DNA from 3 places in the Bradyrhizobium sp. CCBAU 53421 genome. Region 1 is predicted to be linked to each of the others. Evidence: riboswitches for the same ligand, from Rfam matches in the RefSeq annotation. Region 1 holds a riboswitch; each other region holds the start of a gene.
The links. Region 1 has a riboswitch for glycine ahead of XH92_RS08025 (D-amino acid dehydrogenase). Riboswitches for the same ligand answer to the same signal wherever they lie in the genome.
Positions count from the first base shown of each region.

Region 1 (6,516 bases):
AGGGAAAGCCGTAGGCTCGAACCGCGGCTCCGGCTCTCACTGCACAGCGAGCGATCTCCTGTTCGCGTGCGTCGCCAGCCACGATTGCGATGACTGTGTTCTGCCAACTCATGATGCCCTTACTTTCTCAATGAGCTGATGTTTGGACATGCCGGCAATCCCCATTGCTTCTGCGCTCCGTCCACCGATCCTATAGTCGGTTCCGACCGCGGCCTGCGCAAGACGATAGAGTGACGTCGCGACGGGAACGTTGACGTCCGCGATCTGTGCAAACTCAAGGAAGGGCAGCAGGCCGTGACCGAAATCCTCTTTGTAGTAGCGATATTCGAGCGAGTCGGGTCCCTTGATGCGGCGGTTGGCTTCGCCGCCCGCGATTGCCGCGCGGTAATCGGTAACGTCAACCACATCGGCCTCCACCGTGCCGAGCAGCTTCATCTCTTCAATCAAGTTCGGCAAGTCGTGCCCGAATGCCCGAGCGACTGCCAAGCGCTCGTCGTCCAATTGCCGCATGACGCGGGCGACGCCGGGCGTCATGGCATCGACATAGAACGTGAAGTTTCCGCCAGTCGCTTCAACCCAGGCGGCTCCCAGCACCGCGCCTGGTGGATGCAGGACCATGTTCACGTTGGAGAGGTCGGAGGCGATAACGTCTCGAACGGGCGTGACGCCCGGATACAATCTGGCCGCGACCTCCAGCGCCTCCGCTCCCCCGTTGAGGGCGGCGGCTTTCAGTCGCTTTGCCCGACCGCTGATGGTGACGCCGTCAGGGCGATATTTGCGCGCGACGTATGTAAGGGTCGAGAACTCGACGACCGGAGGCACCGCCCGGCCGGTGCGCGAATAGGCCTCGGCGAATTCCAGCGCCCCTCCGGTGTGGCCGGGATTAAGCACGACCGGCTTGTCCGACGACCAGCCGGCCGCGGCGAGCGCCTTGGCTATGGACGCGTGCGAGAAGGTCGGCAGCGCGACGGCCGCCACGTCGACGCCGGAGATCGCCGACTTGAGATCTGTCGTCATAAGAGCGGGCTTCGCGACTCCCTCGCCAAGCTTGCCGTCGAAGGCTACGCCGCCGAGCTTGATGTGCGGCTCGAGCGTTTCGGCCGAACGCGCCCAGAAATGAACGGAATGGCCGGCAAGAACCAATTCTGCGACCGAAGCAGCGCCCCCCGCTCCTCCTCCAAGTACTGCGACCTTCATTCTGTTCTCCGCAAATCGGAGCGCGACCCGCATCCGTCGAAGGCTATTTTGATCACAGCTTATGATCACAATTGCGATTGTCAAGCGTGAGAATTGGTCACCCCGTATGCGGCCACTTCACGGTCAGATTGAGCTATGCATCGGTTACGACCGATCCACGAAGGGGTCGGCCATTTTGCACGACAAAACCGAGATCCGTGTTAGGTCGCTCGCTTCGTTTCCAGCCGGAGCCTTTCATTGCTGCCGGTCCCGAATTCACTGGCAAGGCACTCGGCAACCATCTCCGCGGTTGCCGCCGAAAGTGTCCAGCCCAGGTGGCCGTGGCCGGTGTTGTAGAAGACGCCCGGCATCCTGCCCCTACCAACCCGCGGCATCATGTTCGGCATCATCGGACGCAACCCGGCCCAAGGCACGACCCGGCTGGTGTCGACGGAGGGAAACAGCGTTCGCGTCCAGTCGACCAACGGCCGAATGCGATCCTGGCGTATGTCGCGGTTCATGCCGTTGAACTCTGCCGTTCCCGCGACGCGAAAGCGCCCGGCGCCCAATCGGCTGGTGACGATCTTGGCGGCGTCATCGAGCAGACTGACCCAAGGCGCCGCTTTCTGACTCCGCTCGTCGTCGAGGTGCACGGTGATCGAATAGCCCTTTACGGGATAGACGTTGAGGCGGTCGCCGAGCATCGCCGCGAGGTCGCGGCTCGCGGAGCCGGCGCATACAACGACGCTGTCGGCATCGATCTCATCGACATGAGTTACCCCTGAAGGCGTCTCACGCGAATATTGGATGCGGCAGGCTCCATCCCGAGCGATCCGCCTCACCGTGGCGTCAAGAACGAAGCGCGCGCCTCGCCTCTCGCACGCCCTGGCGAGACCGGAAACGAACTTGTGGATGTCACCGGTGGAATCCGACGGGGTGAAGAAGCCTCCGAAGAAGTCACCATGCAGCGTCGGCTCGATCGACTTCACCTCTGCGGCCGTCACTGGACGACGGTCCAGTCCTCCCTCCACCAGAATGGCATTGACCTTCAGCGCGTGTTCGAAACTCTGCTTGTCTCGATAGATGTGGAGAATGCCACGACGCTCGTGGTCAAATTCAATGCTCTCGCGTTCGGCGATGGCGAAGAGATGCTTGCGCGCGGCGATAGCGAGCCGTGTGATCTCCAGCGTGTTGTCACGGTAGTTCTTGATGTTGAAGATGAATTCGCCAAGCCAGAGGCACTTGTGCCAGGTCGGAGTTGGGCTCATGAGGAGCGGTGCATCACGCTTCAACATCCACTTCATGCCCTTGAGAATCGTCGACCAGGAGTTCCAGACCTCCGCATTGCTCGCGGAAAGTTGGCCCCCATTGGCGAACGATGTCTCCATGCCCGCGTAACGCTGACGCTCGATCACCGTGACGGAATAGCCGCGATTGAGAAGGGCATAGGCGGTGGTGACGCCGGTGATACCGGCGCCGATGACGACAACATGTGGCATTTCACTCTCCGCGATCAAAGTTGGGAGCGGGCCGCGGCCCGCGGGTTGTCCCCAATCTGTCACTGTACCTGAGAGATTAACCGCGACGGCTCGGCCGGTACGGCGGTCCCCTTCGGTGGGCACTCGGAGTGCCGCTCTCCAGATCGTTCAGCTGCATGGTCACTTTTGCCCGAGAGTTTCCTGGGGGTTGCTCCTTCGGCGCCGGCCAACACCGTCGCGACGGCGGCCGATCTCTCCCATGCAGCCTGTTGAACGCGATAGTTCTTCTTACGCCTCCGCAACCAGTCCAGGCACGTCAATTACCGACGTCGTAAAGGGTCGTGGTCGTCTCGACCGCCTCGTCATGCAAACCAGCGCGTTCGACCGCAGTAGCAGCAAGTTGTCGAGCCTTGCGCCGAATCTCCGACTCGTCGACGCCCAGCACCTTGCCGTCGGCAAATGACACCTTGCCATCTACCCAGGTCTGCGTGATCGAAGCGGTTGACGCGGAGAATACCAACGCTTGCAGCGGATCGTAGAACGGAGTCCATTCGACGTGGTCCAGGTCGAAAAGAATGAAATCAGCTTTCTTGCCGACCTCCAGCGAGCCGATCTCGTCGTCCCACATCAGCGCCCTTGCGCCCTCGATGGTCGCCGCACGCAGGGCTTGCCGTGCGGTGAAGATATCCGGCTGCAAGCGCGCGTCCTTGAACATCCCGGCGACGATCAGCATCTGCCGCATCAGATTCATATTGCCAGCGGCCGATACGCCGTCAGTGCCGAGGCCGACCTTCACGCCAGCCTTTACCATCTCCGGATACTTGCCAATGGCAGTCGCGCCCTTGCCAAGTTTGAACGAGGAGCACGGACAGAACGCGACGCTGGCACCACGTTCGGCAAGCAGGCGAACCTCTTCATCGGATACGGCCGCGCCATGTGCGATGACCAGGTTCTTTCCGATGCCACCGGCCCGGTCGATGCGAGTGATGGGCCAGCAGCCATATTTCTTCTCGCAGACCTTCGCCTCCTCGATCGAGGTGGCGAGATGATAGGTAGTACCGACACCCAACCTCTCGGCCAGTTTCACCGCTCCAACGTGGAGCTCGAGACTACATGGCTCCTTGCCTTCGATATTGACCCAGCAACGGGCACGGCCGTCGAGGGCGCCGTTGTAACGGACGACGCAATCCTCCAGCACCTTGAGCGCAGCTTCGGCATTCGGAAAGAAATGATGCTCCACCATTTCCTTGGTCCAGCCGCGGGGCAGCTCAGGCGGAGGATTGTCCGCTGCATGCCGGCCGGTGATGCCGCGAATGCCGACTTTTTCCATCGCGCGAATAACGATGCCTGGATCGTATTGCGAGCCCATGTCAAGAAAGCAGGTCGTGCCACAACGCAGCATCTCAGTGATGCCCAGCAGCGCGCCCCAGTATTCGTCCTCCTCGGTGATGTGGGCGTAAAACGGCTTGGCCCAGTGGAACACCCAGGCGCGGGTATTGAGGTTGTCCGGAAATACCGCGCGCGACAGCGTCTCCGACAGGTGAACGTGGCTGTCGACGAACCCCGGGCAGACGCCAAGCATGCCGCCATCGATCACCTTGTCGAAGCTGACGCCCTTTTGTCGTGTGGCCACGTCATCGGCCGGACCGATATCCGAGATGCGGTCGTTTTCAACCACGAGACTGGCGTTGCGCACGACCGTGTCGTTCTTGTCGACCGTGAAAGCGAAGTTCAAGTTCTTGATGAGCGTGCGCATGCCTCTTCACCCAATATTTTGCCGTCACGAATGGCCTGCCCGGCCCGCCGCGGGCCACTTCAAGCGGCCTTCGCCCCACCGAACAGATCGTCCCGCGCCGGGAGCCGCCGTCAGGCGACGGCGGCCTTGCGCACGGTCCCGCCTTTCCTGGCCGTACCTACTGGAATCAACCGGTCGGTGTCGGCATAGTCAGAAAGCAACTCCGACCCGTTGGCGGTCACCAGCAGCATATCCTTGTTCTGCATTCCGAAGCCATGGCCGGTGTCATAGCAAAGCGGCTCGAAACCGAGCACCATGTTCTCTTCCAGCAGCGCATCGGTGCCGGGCTTGCCGAGCACCGGCGTCAGTCCAAGGTAGGGATCTTCGTGCAGATGCAGGCCGATACCGTGGCCGACGAAGGAGATCGGCGGCAGATTGAGCTTGGCGAGCTTGGCGATGAATGCGTCGTAGATCTTGCGGCAGCTCGCGCCCGGCTTCACTTCCTGCATGATCTCGTATTTGCATTCGACCAGATGGGCCCAGATCTTCTCGGCCATGGGCGGCGCCTCGCCGACAATCGCGGTACGGCAGACGCCGGCCTGATACCCGTCGATGACGGAGAAGATCTCGACGCGGCAGACGTCCCCCCGCTTCAGGATGCGCTCCGATGGACCGACATTTGGCAACACGCTGCGTTCGCCGGTCGCGACGATCATCAGCTTGAAGTGGTCGACCCCCAGCGAATAGACATTGCGGGTCAGGTGGCCGGCAATGTCCATCTCCGAATTTCCCTCGTCGACCACGGCAAGCGTGTCGGTAATCGCCTGGTCGGCAATGCGGGAAAGCTTGCGCAAAAGCGCAATCTCGTCCGAGGTCTTGATTTGACGCAACCGCGCCAGGATCGGCTCGGCGCGCTCGAACTTCGCGGCGGGCATGGCCGCCAGCAGACGGGCGAAGTCGCCCGCCGGCAGGTAGTCCATTTCGAGCCCGATGCGGGCCTGGCCAAGCCCGAGCCCTGCAAGTTGGTCGGCGAGCACCAGCATTGGATCGTCCGAAAACTCCGCCCAAATGCGGGTCGGCACGTCCGGCTGGCGACGCTTGATCGTCGACGCCTCCATATCAACGCCGAACAATGCCGTGCGGCCGTCGGCGGTAACGATGGTCATCGCATGGCGGTGACGGATGAGCGGCTGCGAGGGGACGACGAACCCCGCCGTATATGAAAAGTTTTCAGGCGAAGAGCAGATGATGGCATCCAGCCCATGCTGAGACATTGATTTGACTTGTTTCGCGACAATTTCTGCCCGCATGACTGCTCCCTTTTTTCAACTTTTATGCTGCGTGCTTAGTCTCGCACGCGGTACTTTTCGATTTTCTTCTGGTCGACCTCGATGCCCATCCCCGGTCCGGACGGAACGACGATTGCGCCGTCGACGACCTTAATCGGCTCGACGAGCAGGTCATCCCGGTAGTAGATGCCGGCGACCTGACCGTGCTGAAACTCGGCCGGCGTCGAAATCGGAATGACGCAGGACAGGGTCACGGAGGGTGAGGCCGCGGCAAGCTGGACATTGGCGAGATTGCCGACGCCGGTCTCGATCGAGCCGTTGACGTTGCAGATGATGCCGGCGGCCCGGCACACCGCGCCGACCTCCATGGCCTTGTAGAGACCACCGGCCTTGGTCGTATAGATGGACACGATCTGGATGCCGCCGGATCGAATGATCTGGATCGCATCATGGGCATTCCAGGCCGACTCGTCGGCCATGACGGGCGGATCGATGCGGCGACCGACCTCGGCGATGCGCTCTATGCCCATAACCGGCTGCTCGACATATTTCAGTCGGTTCTTCTCCATCCGGCGAACGATCTGAACGGCCTCGCCGGGCGTCTTGTAACCCTCGTTGGCGTCCACGCAGATCTCGACCGCGCTACCCGCGACCTCGCGCACGGCGTCGACCATCGCAACGTCGCGATCCGGTTCAACTCCGATCTTCACCTTGATGGTGCGCACGCCCTCCTGGACGAGCTTGGTAACTTCGGCGCGAGCCTCCTCGATCGAGATCAAGCCGATCGAATGCGTCACCGGCACCCGATCGCGCGCCTTTCCGCCGAGCAGGGTATGCA
Region 1 is NZ_CP030047.1:1,698,247-1,704,762, reverse strand. Features, by position in the region: gene XH92_RS08035 (dipicolinate synthase subunit DpsA) at 1-112, opposite strand, end outside; gene XH92_RS08030 (NAD/NADP octopine/nopaline dehydrogenase family protein) at 109-1,197, opposite strand; gene XH92_RS08025 (D-amino acid dehydrogenase) at 1,398-2,675, opposite strand; glycine riboswitch at 2,822-2,924, opposite strand; gene XH92_RS08020 (amidohydrolase family protein) at 2,971-4,410, opposite strand; gene XH92_RS08015 (Xaa-Pro peptidase family protein) at 4,521-5,699, opposite strand; gene XH92_RS08010 (mandelate racemase/muconate lactonizing enzyme family protein) at 5,735-6,516, opposite strand, start outside.

Region 2 (6,516 bases), 2.3 Mb from region 1:
CTGCGGCGTTTCGCCCGGCAACAGGCCGAGCCGGCAATCCAGCTCGCACCACGCCGCGGTCGAACTGGCCCAGTCGCCGCCCTTGATGATCCCGACGTTGAACTTGATCGGGTTCTTGACGCTGCGGAACCAGCTATTGTCGAGCGCCCGCGCATTGAGCGCCTTGGTGTAATCCTGGAACGCGCGCACCAGATGCATCGCCGACAGGATCGCGCTGGTGCCGGACTCGGAATAGGCGACATGCACCGGCGTGCCGCGGACGCGCAGGCGAAACCAGACGGCGCCGACCTGGGCGCGCGTCAGCGTGTGTCCGGTCGGCTCGGGAATGAGGCAGGCGTCGGCGCGATAGCCGCGCATCAAGGTCGACAGTGCGCCATTGCCGGTGCTCTCTTCCTCGGTCACGGTTTGCAGATGGACGCGTCCGCCCGGGGCATAGCCGGCATCGCGGATCGCATCGAGCGCGAAGATCATCGCCGAGACACCGGCCTTCATGTCCTGCGCGCCACGCCCGAACATCCAGCCGTCGTGCACGGCGCCCGAGAACGGCGGCTGGTCCCAAAGGTCGGCGGGCCCCTCCGGCACCACGTCGATATGGCCTTGCAGGATCAGGCTGCGCCCGCCGCCTTTGCTGTCGCGCGTCGCAACGACCTGCTGCGATCCGGCAAGATCGATGCCGTCCATCGGTGCAGCCTTCGGATGGCTCATCAGGTTGACGTCGGCGAGGTTGAACGTATCGACGTCGTAGCGGCGCCTTGCTAATTGCTCGGCCAGCCAGTGTTGTTGCGGCGCTTCCTGTCCGCGCAGGCTGCGGAACTGCACCATGCGCGACAGGAACGCGACCTGATCGTCGAAGTTTCGATCGACGGCCGCGCAGAGCTCTGCGGCAATCTGATCTGGCTTGGTCAACGTCCCGGTTGTCATGTCGCGCCTTTCGTGGAGCCCGATGCGTGGGAGCGAGCGTTGATCGTTTCGGGAATGTGGCGCACCGTGTTGATGCGCGTGCCGGTGGCGAGGATGCGTATCGGTCCGCCGAAGAGATCGGCGCCGGCACACGTGACGTCCGTAATGTCGCGCCGGGCCGCAATGCCATGCGTGCCCGCTACCCCCATGCGCATTGTCCCCTCCCGCGCTGAAGCGTTTTTTCCCATCATGACGCTAGTCGTTGTCATGCGGCGATTCTCAGCGAATTCCGACTTGGCCACACGAAAATACGCACATATTCTTCCTCATCAGCGGGATAATTAGGGGAAAGCTGCACGGGCAGTCTCGTTCGCCTCGACCTGCGACGGCACCATTGAGGGCGTGTCGAGGTCGCGCCAGTCGTCGATCGCCCCTGCCACCATCTGTGCCGTCGCAGCCGACAGCGTCCAGCCGAGATGACCGTGGCCGGTGTTGTAGAACACGCCCGGAATCCGTCCGGCGCGAACCACCGGCATCATGTTCGGCATCATCGGGCGCAGGCCCGCCCACGGCACGACCTTCGAGGTGTCGATGCCCGGGAAATGGTGCCGTACCCAATCCACCAGCGGCTGGATGCGGTCGGCGCGGATGTCTCGGTTGAAGCCGTTGAACTCGGCCGTGCCGGCGACGCGGAAGCGATCGGCGCCGAGCCGGCTGGTGACGATCTTCGCGGCCTCGTCGAGCAGGCTGACGGTCGGTGCGGCGTCCCGGCTTTGCGGCGCATCGAGCTGCACGGTGATCGAATAGCCCTTCACCGGATAGACGTTGACGCGGTCGTTGAGCAGGCCGGCGAAGTGGCGGCTCGCGACCCCGGCGCAAATCACGATGCCGTCCGCCCGCAACTCATGTCGCGTCGCGACCTCGGCATCGTGCGAAGCGGCTTGGTTCCAGCCGATCCGGAATCCGCCATCGTCACGCGCGATCGCGTCGACGTCGGCCTCATGGACGAAGCTCGCGCCGCGGCGGACGCAGGCGTCGGCGAGGCCGCGCGTGAACTTGTGGATATCGCCGGTCGCGTCCGACGGCGTGAAGAAGCCGCCATAGCAGGTCGTCTGCAGCGCGGGTTCGATGCTGCGGATTTCATCCGCCGTCACCGGCCGGCGGTCGAGCCCGCCTTGCTGCAGCAGCGCGTTGACGCGCAGGCCCGCCTCGAAGCCGGCCTTGTCGTGATAGACGTGCAGGATGCCGCGGCGTTCGAGATCGAAGGCGATGTTCTCGCGCTGGGCGATCGAGAACAGATGCTTGCGCGCTTCGATTGCGAGCCGCGTGGTCTCGATGGTGTTGCTGCGATAGCGCGTGATGCTGCCGACGAATTCGCCGATCCAGGAATATTTGTGCCAGCTCGGCTTCGGATTCATCAGCAGCGGCGCGTCGCTGCGCAGCATCCAGCGCAACCCCTTGAGAATGGTCGCGGCGCTGTTCCACACTTCGGCGTTGCTGGCGGAAAGCTGTCCGCCGTTGGCGAACGAGGTTTCCATCGCGGCATAGCGATGCCTGTCGAGGACGGTCACCCGGTAGCCGCGTTCGAGCAGGGCATAGGCCGTCGTCACGCCGGTGATGCCGGCGCCAATGATTGCGATGTGAGGCATGGTGGTCTTCAGGCTCCCGTGGGTTAGAGTCGCCGAACCGCCGGTGAAACCGGTTGTTTCGACGCCCCATCTGTCACGGTACCTGAGAGCTTGATCCGCATCGGGCGTGAGCCCGACGGCGAACTATCCCCTTCGGTGGACGTCACGGCCGTTTCCATTTGGCCATGTCCGTCTCTCTCCAGATCGTCCTGACGATACAGTCCTTTTGCCTGAGAGTTTCCGGGGCGGTTGCTCCGTCGGCGCCGAAGCAACAACACGAATGTTGTCGCTTCGATCTCTCCCGCATCGTCGCGTTGGACGGCCGGACCGTAGGCGAAGCCTCAAAATTGAACAAGGCTAAATTTCGATCCGGCAGTGCCAACGTGTTGTGCAGTGCAAATCAACCTTAGTCGAGCGTTGCGAGCAGTGCGGCCATCAGACGGCCGCGCTCGGCAAGGCTGTCGACTTCGATATGTTCGTTCAAAGTGTGGGCGTCGGCACCGCGGACGCCGAGGCCGTCGAGGGTAGGGATGCCCATCGCGCCGGTGAAGTTGCCGTCGGAGCCGCCGCCGGCGCTGCCGTGCGGCAAATCAAGACCCATGTCGGCGGCGAGACGCTTCGCCTTTTCATAGAGCGCCATGGTGCCGGCATCCGGCTCCCACACCGGGCGCGTGACGCCGCGCGTCACCTTGAATGTCACGTCATTTGCGGTGCCCGACAGCGCCAGCATGCGCTCCACGCCGCGATCGAGATCGGCCTGGCGCTTGGCCATGCTGAGCGCTTCGCCGGTGCAGGTCGTTGCGACGCAATTGACCCATTGGCCGCCATGCACGATGCCGACCGAGAAGGTGCAGTCCTCGGTGGTCATGCCGTCGATGGCGATGATTTGGCGAGCCATTTCGCGGATCGCGGAACGGCCGGACGACAGTGTCGCGCCGGCATGGCTCGGCTTGCCAATGGCTTCCAGATTGAAGCGCGCGATCGCGTAGCGTCCGGTGACGACGCCGTTGTTCGGCCGGCCGGGCTCCGGCACCAGCACGTATTTGTTGCGTGCGGCTTCCGCCTCGATGATGTCGCGCGTCGATGGCGTGCCGACCTCTTCATCGGGCGTGAACAGCACCGTGATCGGCAGCGGCGTCGTGAAGGAGGCGCGTGCCAGTTGCCGGATCGCCTCGATCGACAGATAGTTGCCGCCCTTCATGTCGAAGATGCCGGGCCCGAAGCACTTGTTGCCTTCGCGCCGCCACGCCAGCTTTTCGATGGTGCCGACCGGGTGCACGGTGTCCAGATGGCCGGCGATCAGGATGCCCGGCTGGCCTTGTTTTGGATGGGGAAAACGGGCGCGGACGCAGCCGGCAAAGCCCTGGCGTCCCGCGATGCGTTCGATCGTCGCACCCATGATCGCCATCTCGCGCGCGGCGAGGCCGAGCATGCGCTCGACCGCGGCCGCATCCCATGTCGGGCTCTCGCATTCCACCCAGCTGCGCAGCCCCTGCAGCATCGCTTCGGAATCAAAGGGAAGATTGGCGGGGTTCATGTCTTTTCTCTCTTGTTGTTTGTTCGCGCCGATACGCGTTCGCGTGCCATACGAAAAGCTCGGGCGACGACTTTGTAAAGTCAAATGCGCTGCACCCGCCGTTCATTCGTTCGTATACGTTTGATCCCGCCCGAAACCGATTGACGCGCATTGCGCTTGATGCAAGTCTCGATTTCACAAGCCATACAGCATGTTAGTTCGCCTAAATAACGAACCGCATGCATAACGAATAAGCCGGCTTTGACCAGTTACACGTCAGGAGAGAATTGCATGTTCCCTATCTCGCGTTGGAAGCGCCGCACGCTCGCGGCTGCGTTGTCGGCGCTTGCGCTGTCATTCGCACCGCACGAATTGTCGTTTGCGCCGCCGGCCATGGCCGCGGACAAGACCATCACCGCGGTGATGCATTCGGATCTGCGCGTCATCGATCCGATCCTGACCACGGCCTACATCACGCGTGACCATGGCTACATGGTTTACGACACGCTGGTGGCGACCGACTCCAACTTCAAGATCCAGCCGCAGATGGCGGACTGGAAGGTGTCGGACGACAAGCTTACCTACACCTTCACGCTGCGCGATGGCCTCAAGTGGCACGACGGCACGCCGGTGACCGCCGAAGACTGCGTCGCGTCGCTGAAGCGCTGGGCCAAGGTCGACGGCATGGGCCAGAAGCTGATGGACTTCACGGCGAGCCTCGAGGCCACCGATGCGAAGACGATCACGCTGAAGCTGAAGGAGCCCTACGGCCTGGTGCTGGATTCGATCGGCAAGCCGTCGTCGCGCGTCGCCTTCATGATGCCGAAGCGGCTGGCCGAAACGCCGCCGGACAAGCCGATCCCGGAGCAGATCGGTTCGGGCCCGTTCAAGTTCGTGCAGGCCGAATTCCAGCCGGGCGTGAAGGCGGTCTATGTCAAGAACAAGGACTACGTGCCGCGCAAGGAGCCGGCGAGCTGGACCGCGGGTGGCAAGGTCGTGAAGGTCGACCGTGTCGAGTGGGTCACGATGGCCGACGCGCAGACCGCGATGAACGCGCTGCAGTCCGGCGACATCGATTTCCTGGAGAACCCGTCGTTCGACATGTTGCCGATCCTCGAAGGCGACAAGGACCTGAAGGTCGAGACGCTGAACAAGTTCGGCTTCCAGACCCTCGGCCGCATGAACTTCCTCTATCCGCCGTTCGACAACATCAAGGTTCGCCAGGCGGCGCTGATGGCGGTCAACCAGAAGCAGGTGCTCGACGCGCTGGTCGGCAATCCCAAATATTACAAGACCTGCGTCTCCTTCTTCATCTGCGATACGCCGTTCGCGTCCGAGATCGGTGGCGAGACGTTGTTGAAGGGCGGCGACATGGCGGCGGCCAAGAAGGCGCTTGCCGAGTCGGGCTATGACGGCACGCCTATCGTCATCATGGCGCCCGGCGACGTCACCACGCTCAAGGCGCAGCCGGTCGTTGTCGCCCAGCAACTGCGCGACGCCGGCTTCAAGGTCGATCTGCAGGCCACCGACTGGCAGACCGTGGTGACCCGCCGCGCCAGCCAGAAGGCGCCGAAGGACGGCGGCTGGAACATGTTCTTCACCAACTGGGTCAGCGCCGACGTCTCCAACCCGATCGCCAACCTCTCGATCGGCGGCCAGGGCAAGAATGGCGGATGGTTCGGCTGGGCCGAGGATCCGAAGATCGAACAGCTCAAGGATGCCTTCGTGCGCGCGCCGTCGCTCGACGAGCAGAAGAAGATCGCGGCCGATATCCAAAAGGAAGCCTACGAGCAGGTCATCTACATTCCGCTCGGCCAGTATCAGGGCCCGAGCGCCTGGCGGAAGTCGCTGAGCGGTGTGCTCGACGGTCCAGCGACGCCGATCTTCTGGAACATCGACAAGTCCGAGTAAGCTTGCGGCTTGACGCAACACGTGTGGCCGGGACTCGTCCCGGCCATTTTTCGTTTTGCGGCATGACAAATTGATGCGCGACTGGTTCGGCGACGGCAGTCGCTAGTTTACGTGACCCGATTTGGCGTTGCCCGCGCTCGACAGGCTCGAGAGCTGCGTCTGTCCGACACTGGCGCCGTTCATCCAGACCATTGCTCCCGCGGCAAACGCCAGCAATCCGTACAGCACGACCGAGCCGCGAATCCATCGCCGGTAGACCGCGCGCTCGTCGGGCGTCGCATCGCGGAATTTCTGTGCATTGAGCCCGTTGCTGCAATGAGCTGCGTCGTCGCCGTGCTCCAGAAGCGAAGCGCCATGATCCGGCGCGGTAGTGCCGACAATCCGATTGCGACCGGCAATCCGATTGCGATCCGCAATCGTCATCGCCTATCTCCAATTCATTGATCTCGAAATGCGAGGGCCGCGAAATGTGCGGCCGGAATTTTCCAACACGCCAAGACTAGCACGGCCGGCGATCACGGCGTGTGAACCGCGCCACAGCCGGAAGACACGATGAGGTGA
Region 2 is NZ_CP030047.1:4,044,431-4,050,946, forward strand. Features, by position in the region: gene XH92_RS19115 (ArgE/DapE family deacylase) at 1-921, opposite strand, end outside; gene XH92_RS19120 (hypothetical protein) at 918-1,115, opposite strand; gene XH92_RS19125 (D-amino acid dehydrogenase) at 1,242-2,549, opposite strand; glycine riboswitch at 2,618-2,733, opposite strand; glycine riboswitch at 2,737-2,842, opposite strand; gene XH92_RS19130 (M20/M25/M40 family metallo-hydrolase) at 2,935-4,065, opposite strand; gene XH92_RS19135 (ABC transporter substrate-binding protein) at 4,336-5,955, shown strand; gene XH92_RS19140 (hypothetical protein) at 6,058-6,378, opposite strand.
Region 2: linked by a shared signal. The riboswitch ahead of XH92_RS19125 (D-amino acid dehydrogenase) and the one ahead of XH92_RS08025 (D-amino acid dehydrogenase) in region 1 are both predicted to bind glycine.

Region 3 (6,516 bases), 3.1 Mb from region 1:
TCTATGAGTGCCTGGCTTTGATACTCGGCCGAGTGCTCCTTCGTATAAGTGTCGAGAATTGCTTGTTTCGGCTCGCCTGGCTCCGGCAGAGGCACACGATAATTTGCGTCCGGACCGCCGAGCAGCCAGGCGATGACGCCATCTTCGCCCTCCCAGGCGGGGGACGGCGCGCCCTCTCCGCGCAGCGCCCTGTCGACCGCCTCGACCGCCATTTTGCCCGCAAAGGCCGGTGCGTACGCCTTCCAACTCGATATCTCGCCCTTGCGGGACTGCCGCGTCGTGGTCGTGACATGGAGCGCTTGCTGGACGGCTTGATAGATCGTCTCAGCAGCGAGGTTGAGCAGCGCGCCAATTCCGGCCGCCGCGGACGGCCCGAGATGCGCGATGTGATCGATTTTGTGTTCATGCAGACAGATGCCCTTCACGAGATCCACGTGGATCTCGTAACCGGCCGCCACACCTCGAATGAGATCGGCGCCGGAGCGTTTGCAGTGCTGGGCAACCGCGAGAATCGGCGGAATATTGTCGCCCGGATGGGAATAGTCCGCAGCCAGGAACGTGTCATGGAAGTCGAGCTCTCGAACGGCCACACCATTGGCCCAGGCAGCCCATTCCGGCGAAACGCGGCGCTCAGTGGCGAAACCGTACAGGGTTGCGCCGGGTGTATAGCTATGCGCCAATGCTTGCGCTCGTGCGCTCACGACTGAGCGTCGCTTTAGCGAGGCGGCTGCGACCGCGGCATTGTCGATGATCCGGTTTCCGATCATCTGGGCCACCGTCCGCTCCACCGGAACCTGATCGGCGGCCACTTCGGCAATCTTCCAGGCAAGCTGGCCGGACCTTGGCAAGGGCGCTCGTGAAGGGTGAACATGAACGTCGTACTGCTTCATTCTTTGCACCTCGGCTGAATTTGTGCAAACTTAGCAAAGCCAAACTCAGCGAAGTAGCGTCAAAGATGCTCATAATTGCCGACGAACCGCCCATTTTTGTAAATTTTGCGAATACATGAGGCCACTCAAGGTATTCGCAGGGGATCGGCTACGGCGCCTGCGGGAGCAACGCGGCACGACGCAGGCCGCCTTGGCACAGACCCTCAATATCTCCGCGGGTTATCTGAGCCAGATCGAGGCCGACCAAAGGCCGATTACGTCACAAATGCTGTCAAAACTGACGCGGCTGTTCAATCTCGAAACTGGATACTTCGCGGACGACGAGGATCTGCGCATGGCGGGCGAGCTGCGCGAGAGCGCGAGCGATCCCTTGTTCGGCACGGCAATTTCCGCGGAGGAATCGGGCGCTGCCGTGCGCGTTGCCCCTGAAGTTGTGCGGCGCTTCCTCCATCTCTACCGATCTTATCTCGCACTTGAGGAGGAGCACCGCGCACTTCAGACGAGTTTTGCAGAGGCAGACGGCGCGGCGAGCCGATTTCCCTATGACGAAGTCCGCGACTGGGTGCAATCCAAGCGCAACCATTTCGATGTGCTGGATCGTGCGGCGGAACGGCTCGCCGCGGCAAAGCATTTTCAACCGCAGAATCACGGGGAGGATTTTCTAAAATACCTGCGTGATGCCTACCGGATCAGGATTGAGCACGCGCCTGAATCGCTGGACCACGGCATGATTTGGAGGCTCGACCGGAACGCGCGGACGCTGTTTCTGTCCAAGGACGCGCCATCGGAAAGCCGCGTGTTTTGGATCGCACACGTGATCGGTTTGCTTGAGCAGCGCGATGCAATCGATCGCCAGGTTCGACAGGCGTGCCTGAGCAACGAAGAAGCCGCCGCATTGGCCCGTGTTGCCCTCGCCAATTACTTCGCCGGCGCACTCGTCATGCCGTACGAAGCATTCTTGAGCAATGCGCGCGAGGCGCGATACGATATTGAGCGGCTGCAGCTGCGTTTTGGAACGAGCTTCGAGCAGGTATGTCATCGCCTAAGCACCCTGCAGCGCAGAACCTCACCTGGAATTCCGTTCTACTTCCTAAAGATCGATATCGCCGGCAATGTCCTGAAGCGAAGCAGCGCAACTCGCTTTCAATTCGCGCGTTTCGGCGGCCCCTGTCCATTGTGGAATGTGCATCAGTCGTTCTCTCAACCCGGTCGCATTATGGTTCAACTTGCAGCTACGGCCGACGGTACGACCTATTTGTGCATCGCACGCACGGTGAGCCTATCCGGCGGCTCTTATTTGAGCCGTCCACGTGCGGTTGCGGTCGGATTGGGTTGCGAGATCGCCCATGCCGACCAGGTGGTCTATTCAAAGGGACTGGACCTGGAGGATATCGAGGCAGCCGATCCGATCGGGCCGGGCTGCCGCGCCTGTGAGCGCACCGATTGCCGCCATCGCGCTCTGCCACCCATTGGACGCCCTTTGGACGTCGGCACCGCGGAACGGGGTCTGGTGCCGTACCGGATCGAGACCAGGCCACGTCAACGCTAAAGACGCGCCGAGTGTGCACCTGAACAGGGCCCGAAACTTGAGCTCGCAAGCTGAAGCTGCGGGATTGGCCCCGGTTTTCGACATCTCACCGACAACCTTAGGCGGCATTCCCTCTTGCCGTGACGAGTGCCGCAACGGCATCGGCCGTCACCGCCGAAAGCGTCCAGCCCAGATGGCCGTGGCCGGTGTTGTAGAAGACGCGCGGATCGCGGCCTCTCATGACGCACGGGAGAATGTCCGGCATCATCGGCCGCAGGCCCACCCAGGGCACGACGTTGCGCGTGCTCATGCCGGGAAAGTGCCTGCGGCACCACGCGATCAGTGGTTCGATGCGCGCTGCTCTTATTCCTTGTTGGTGCCGTTGAACTCGGCTGTCCCGGCGACGCGGAAACGTCCGGAGCCAAGACGACTGGTCACGATCTTTGCGCGGTCATCCAGCAGACTTGTCCATGGCGCGGCCCGCTGATCCGAGCCGTCAGGCAAGTGCACGGTGATTGAATATCCCCTCACGGGATAGACATTCACCCGATCACCAAGATTGGCGGCGATGCGGCGAGAACCGACACCGCCGCAAACCACGATGCCATCAAAATCGGAAATCCCAGCATCACTGTCGTGATTTTCGGTCGACTTACACTTCAGCTGGATGTTCGTGCCCTTGTCGAGCGCGATCGAGAGCACATCGGTGGAGAAGTTCAGCGTCGCACAAGGCGGCCACAGATAAGAGCCGGTCCCGTCGTGAACTTGTGGATGTCGCCCCTGAAGTCGGAAGCGGTGTAGAAGCCGCCATGGAATGTCCCGCGCAGGGCCGGCTCGATTGACCGGATATCTTCAGGGGATACAGCACGCCGCTCGAGCCCTTCTTTGGCGAGCAATGCCGAAACATACGCCGCGGCTTCAAATTCCGCCTTGCTGTGATAGAAGTGCAAGATGCAGCGGTTTTCGCAATCGAAGTCGATGTCCTCGTCCTGCGCCATTCGTCTCAGGCGGTCGCGCGACTCGATTGCCAGCCGTACGGTTGTGACGGTGCTCTCTTCGTATTTCGGGATCGAAGCGACGAATTGGGTCATCCAGGAGAGCTTGTGCCAGGACGGCGTCGGATTAATCAGAAGTGGCGCGCCGGGCGTGAATATCCACCTGATGCCTTTGAGCACCGTCGCCCAACTATTCCAAACCTCGGCATTTGAGGCTGGAAGAAGGACGTTTCCATTGCCGCATAGGGTGGCGGTCGAAAACGGTCATCCGGCAGCCCCGCTTGAGCAAGTTATAGGCTGTGGTGATTCTGGTTACGCCCGCGCCGATGACGGCGATATGGCCATGATGAGATTGGGTCGTTGGTGCTCCTGCCCGCGACACGCGGGCCATCTGGCATCACCTCTGTCATTGGCCTGAGAGCTTCATCGCAGCCGTCATCCAAGCGGCGACTTTCACCATCGGCACAGGACTGAAGTCCTGCTTTTCAGAGTCGAAATGTGAGCGTTCTTTTGCCTGAGAGTTTCCGGGGTCGTTGGTCCGTCGGCGCCGCGCCGAGCAAACTCGCCACAATTAACCGCATTCAATTCAAGCCTATTAAAGTATACTCAGTATTTCAACACTCCAGACTGCTTCAGTTTGAAACGGTTCAACGACCGGCCGCCAATTGACTGGCTTCCACGAAGACGGTATACCTAGTATGTCAACAGCAGAAATATCGCTCGTTTTGCGAGCGGTGCAAATGAACGGGAGCGAAGTTGAGAGAATGGCCGTAGAAAAATCTCTCGCCACCGCCCAGCTCTCGCTGGGTCCTGACAAGGGCTCGTTTGCGCTATTCCCCCCGAAGCTGCGGGGCGTCGAGAGCCTAGACGGGTCGTACCAGTACCCGCTGGAGATCGGGTTTGAGTATTTTCGCCTGGATCGATACGTCCTTTCGACCCAGCGCGGGCAAGGAATGCTTCGTTGGCGGAGTTTGCTGCCTCCCATTCTTGACGAGCTCAGTCTGGGCGAGGGAGGCACGCCCCTGATTGAACTTCCAGGCCAGTCCGGTCAGGCCAAAGTTTTTCTCAAGGACGAGAGCAGAAATCCGACCTTCAGTCACAAGGACAGGCTGAACCTGTGTGTGGTGAGCGCCGCCAAAATGTCGGGCGCACGCGGCATCGTTGCCGCATCCACAGGCAATCATGGCATCTCAACCGCAGCTTACGCAGCCAAGGCGGGGCTGCCATGCATTATACTTGTCCCGGAGCGCTTCAGTAAAAGCTACTTCGCTGCATTGAACGCTTACGGAGCGCATGCCGTTCCGGTCAAGGCCGAGCGCAAATTCGAGATACTCGGCAAGTTTGTAGCCGAGCTTGGTTTTCATCCGACCAGCAATTCGACACGCTACCATACTGGTCACCCTTTCGGGCCGGAAGGGTACAAGACAATCGCGTATGAGCTGTTTGATCAGCTCGGGCGGGCGCCGGCAGCCGTGGTCGTACCAACGGGCTACGCTGAGCTGCTGTTCGGGATCGTGAAGGGGTTTCAAGAGCTGATCGAGCTCGGCCTGACGGGTGATCTGCCACAGGCGTTCTCGGCCGAGCCTGCGGGGTTAGCCCCGTTGGCGACTGCGCTGGACAACAGGCTGCCGATGGCAGCCGTCAGTGCCGCGGACAGCCGCCTGACGTCGATTGCCTGTACCGTGAGCAGCTACCGTGGCGTTTGGGCGATCTCGAAGTCCAAGGGTGCCGCATTGCGCGTCACCGATCAGGAAGCGTTGAAGGCGCAAGCCAAATATGCCCGGATGGGTCTTTGGCAGGAGCTTTCCAGCTCGGCTGCGCTGGCTGCCGTCGACTTCATCTCCCCGAACTTCCAAAACAAGGACGTGGTGGTCATTGGCACATCGAGCGGAGTGAAGGACCCGATCGACTGGCACACCGTTCAGCGGGTCTGTTCGACAGTTGACGAAGCCGTCTCCTACTTGAAGGATGTGTATGCCTATAATCCTGGTCCAAACGCACAATAGCGGGCTCCGTCGATGCTGATGCAGGCAAAGGATAATGTACGCGAGCTTCCGGCAGCGCATGCCGCTATCAAGATGATCGGCGTCAACAAGTGGTACGGCGAATTTCACGTGCTGCGTGACATTGATCTGAGCATTCGCAGAGGCGAGAAGATCGTCATCTGCGGGCCGTCCGGGTCAGGCAAGTCGACCATGATCCGATGCATCAACAGGCTCGAGGTGCATCAGAAGGGACAGATCATCGTCAACGGTACGGAGCTGACCGGCGATCTCAAGAAGATCCACGAGATCCGCCGGGAGGTCGGCATGGTATTTCAGCACTTCAATCTGTTTCCCCATCTCACGATTCTGCAGAACTGCACCCTTGCACCGGTCTGGGCGAAGAACATTGCGCGCAAGGAAGCCCAAGAGATCGCAATGAACTACTTGCGCATCGTGAAGATTCCCGAGCAAGCCAACAAGTATCCGGGCCAGCTCTCTGGCGGCCAACAACAGAGGGTCGCGATCGCGCGGGCGCTGTGCATGAATCCGAAAATCATGTTGTTTGACGAGCCGACCTCCGCGCTCGATCCAGAGATGGTCAAGGAAGTGCTAGACACCATGGTCAGCCTGGCCGATGAAGGAATGACCATGCTTTGCGTGACCCACGAGATGGGCTTCGCGCGGCAGGTAGCCGACCGCGTGATCTTCATGGACGGCGGCCAGATCGTCGAAATGAACACCCCTGACGAATTCTTCGGTAATCCCCAGCAAGAGCGCGCCAAGCTTTTCCTGGGTCAGCTCCTGCACTGAAGAAACCGTGCGACGTATCGCGAAAGCGTGACGCTCTCTGATATGCGCAAGATCCTTACCGATCAGCCAGATCATCGCGGGGCTGGCAACGCATTTTTGTCAGGCGCCGAGCATGATCTTATCGCGCGATCCCCGCCCAAGAGGTTGAATCAGCTCCTTCGCCATCCGCGGCATGCCGATCGCTGCAGCAGGGTTGAGTCAGAGCTACGGTAGGACGCGAAGGGGGCAATGTCGAGGGTCGCAGCGCACCGAGGCATTCGGCTTCAATCGGAGGCCGCTCTCGCGATCTCCTGATCGGCGGCGTCTCG
Region 3 is NZ_CP030047.1:7,895,689-7,902,204, forward strand. Features, by position in the region: gene XH92_RS36735 (MmgE/PrpD family protein) at 1-890, opposite strand, end outside; gene XH92_RS36740 (short-chain fatty acyl-CoA regulator family protein) at 1,081-2,439, shown strand; partial or broken gene XH92_RS36745 (FAD-dependent oxidoreductase) at 2,537-3,120, opposite strand; gene XH92_RS43420 (FAD-dependent oxidoreductase) at 3,135-3,509, opposite strand; glycine riboswitch at 3,807-3,912, opposite strand; gene XH92_RS36755 (pyridoxal-phosphate dependent enzyme) at 4,178-5,419, shown strand; gene XH92_RS36760 (amino acid ABC transporter ATP-binding protein) at 5,438-6,208, shown strand.
Region 3: linked by a shared signal. The riboswitch ahead of XH92_RS43420 (FAD-dependent oxidoreductase) and the one ahead of XH92_RS08025 (D-amino acid dehydrogenase) in region 1 are both predicted to bind glycine.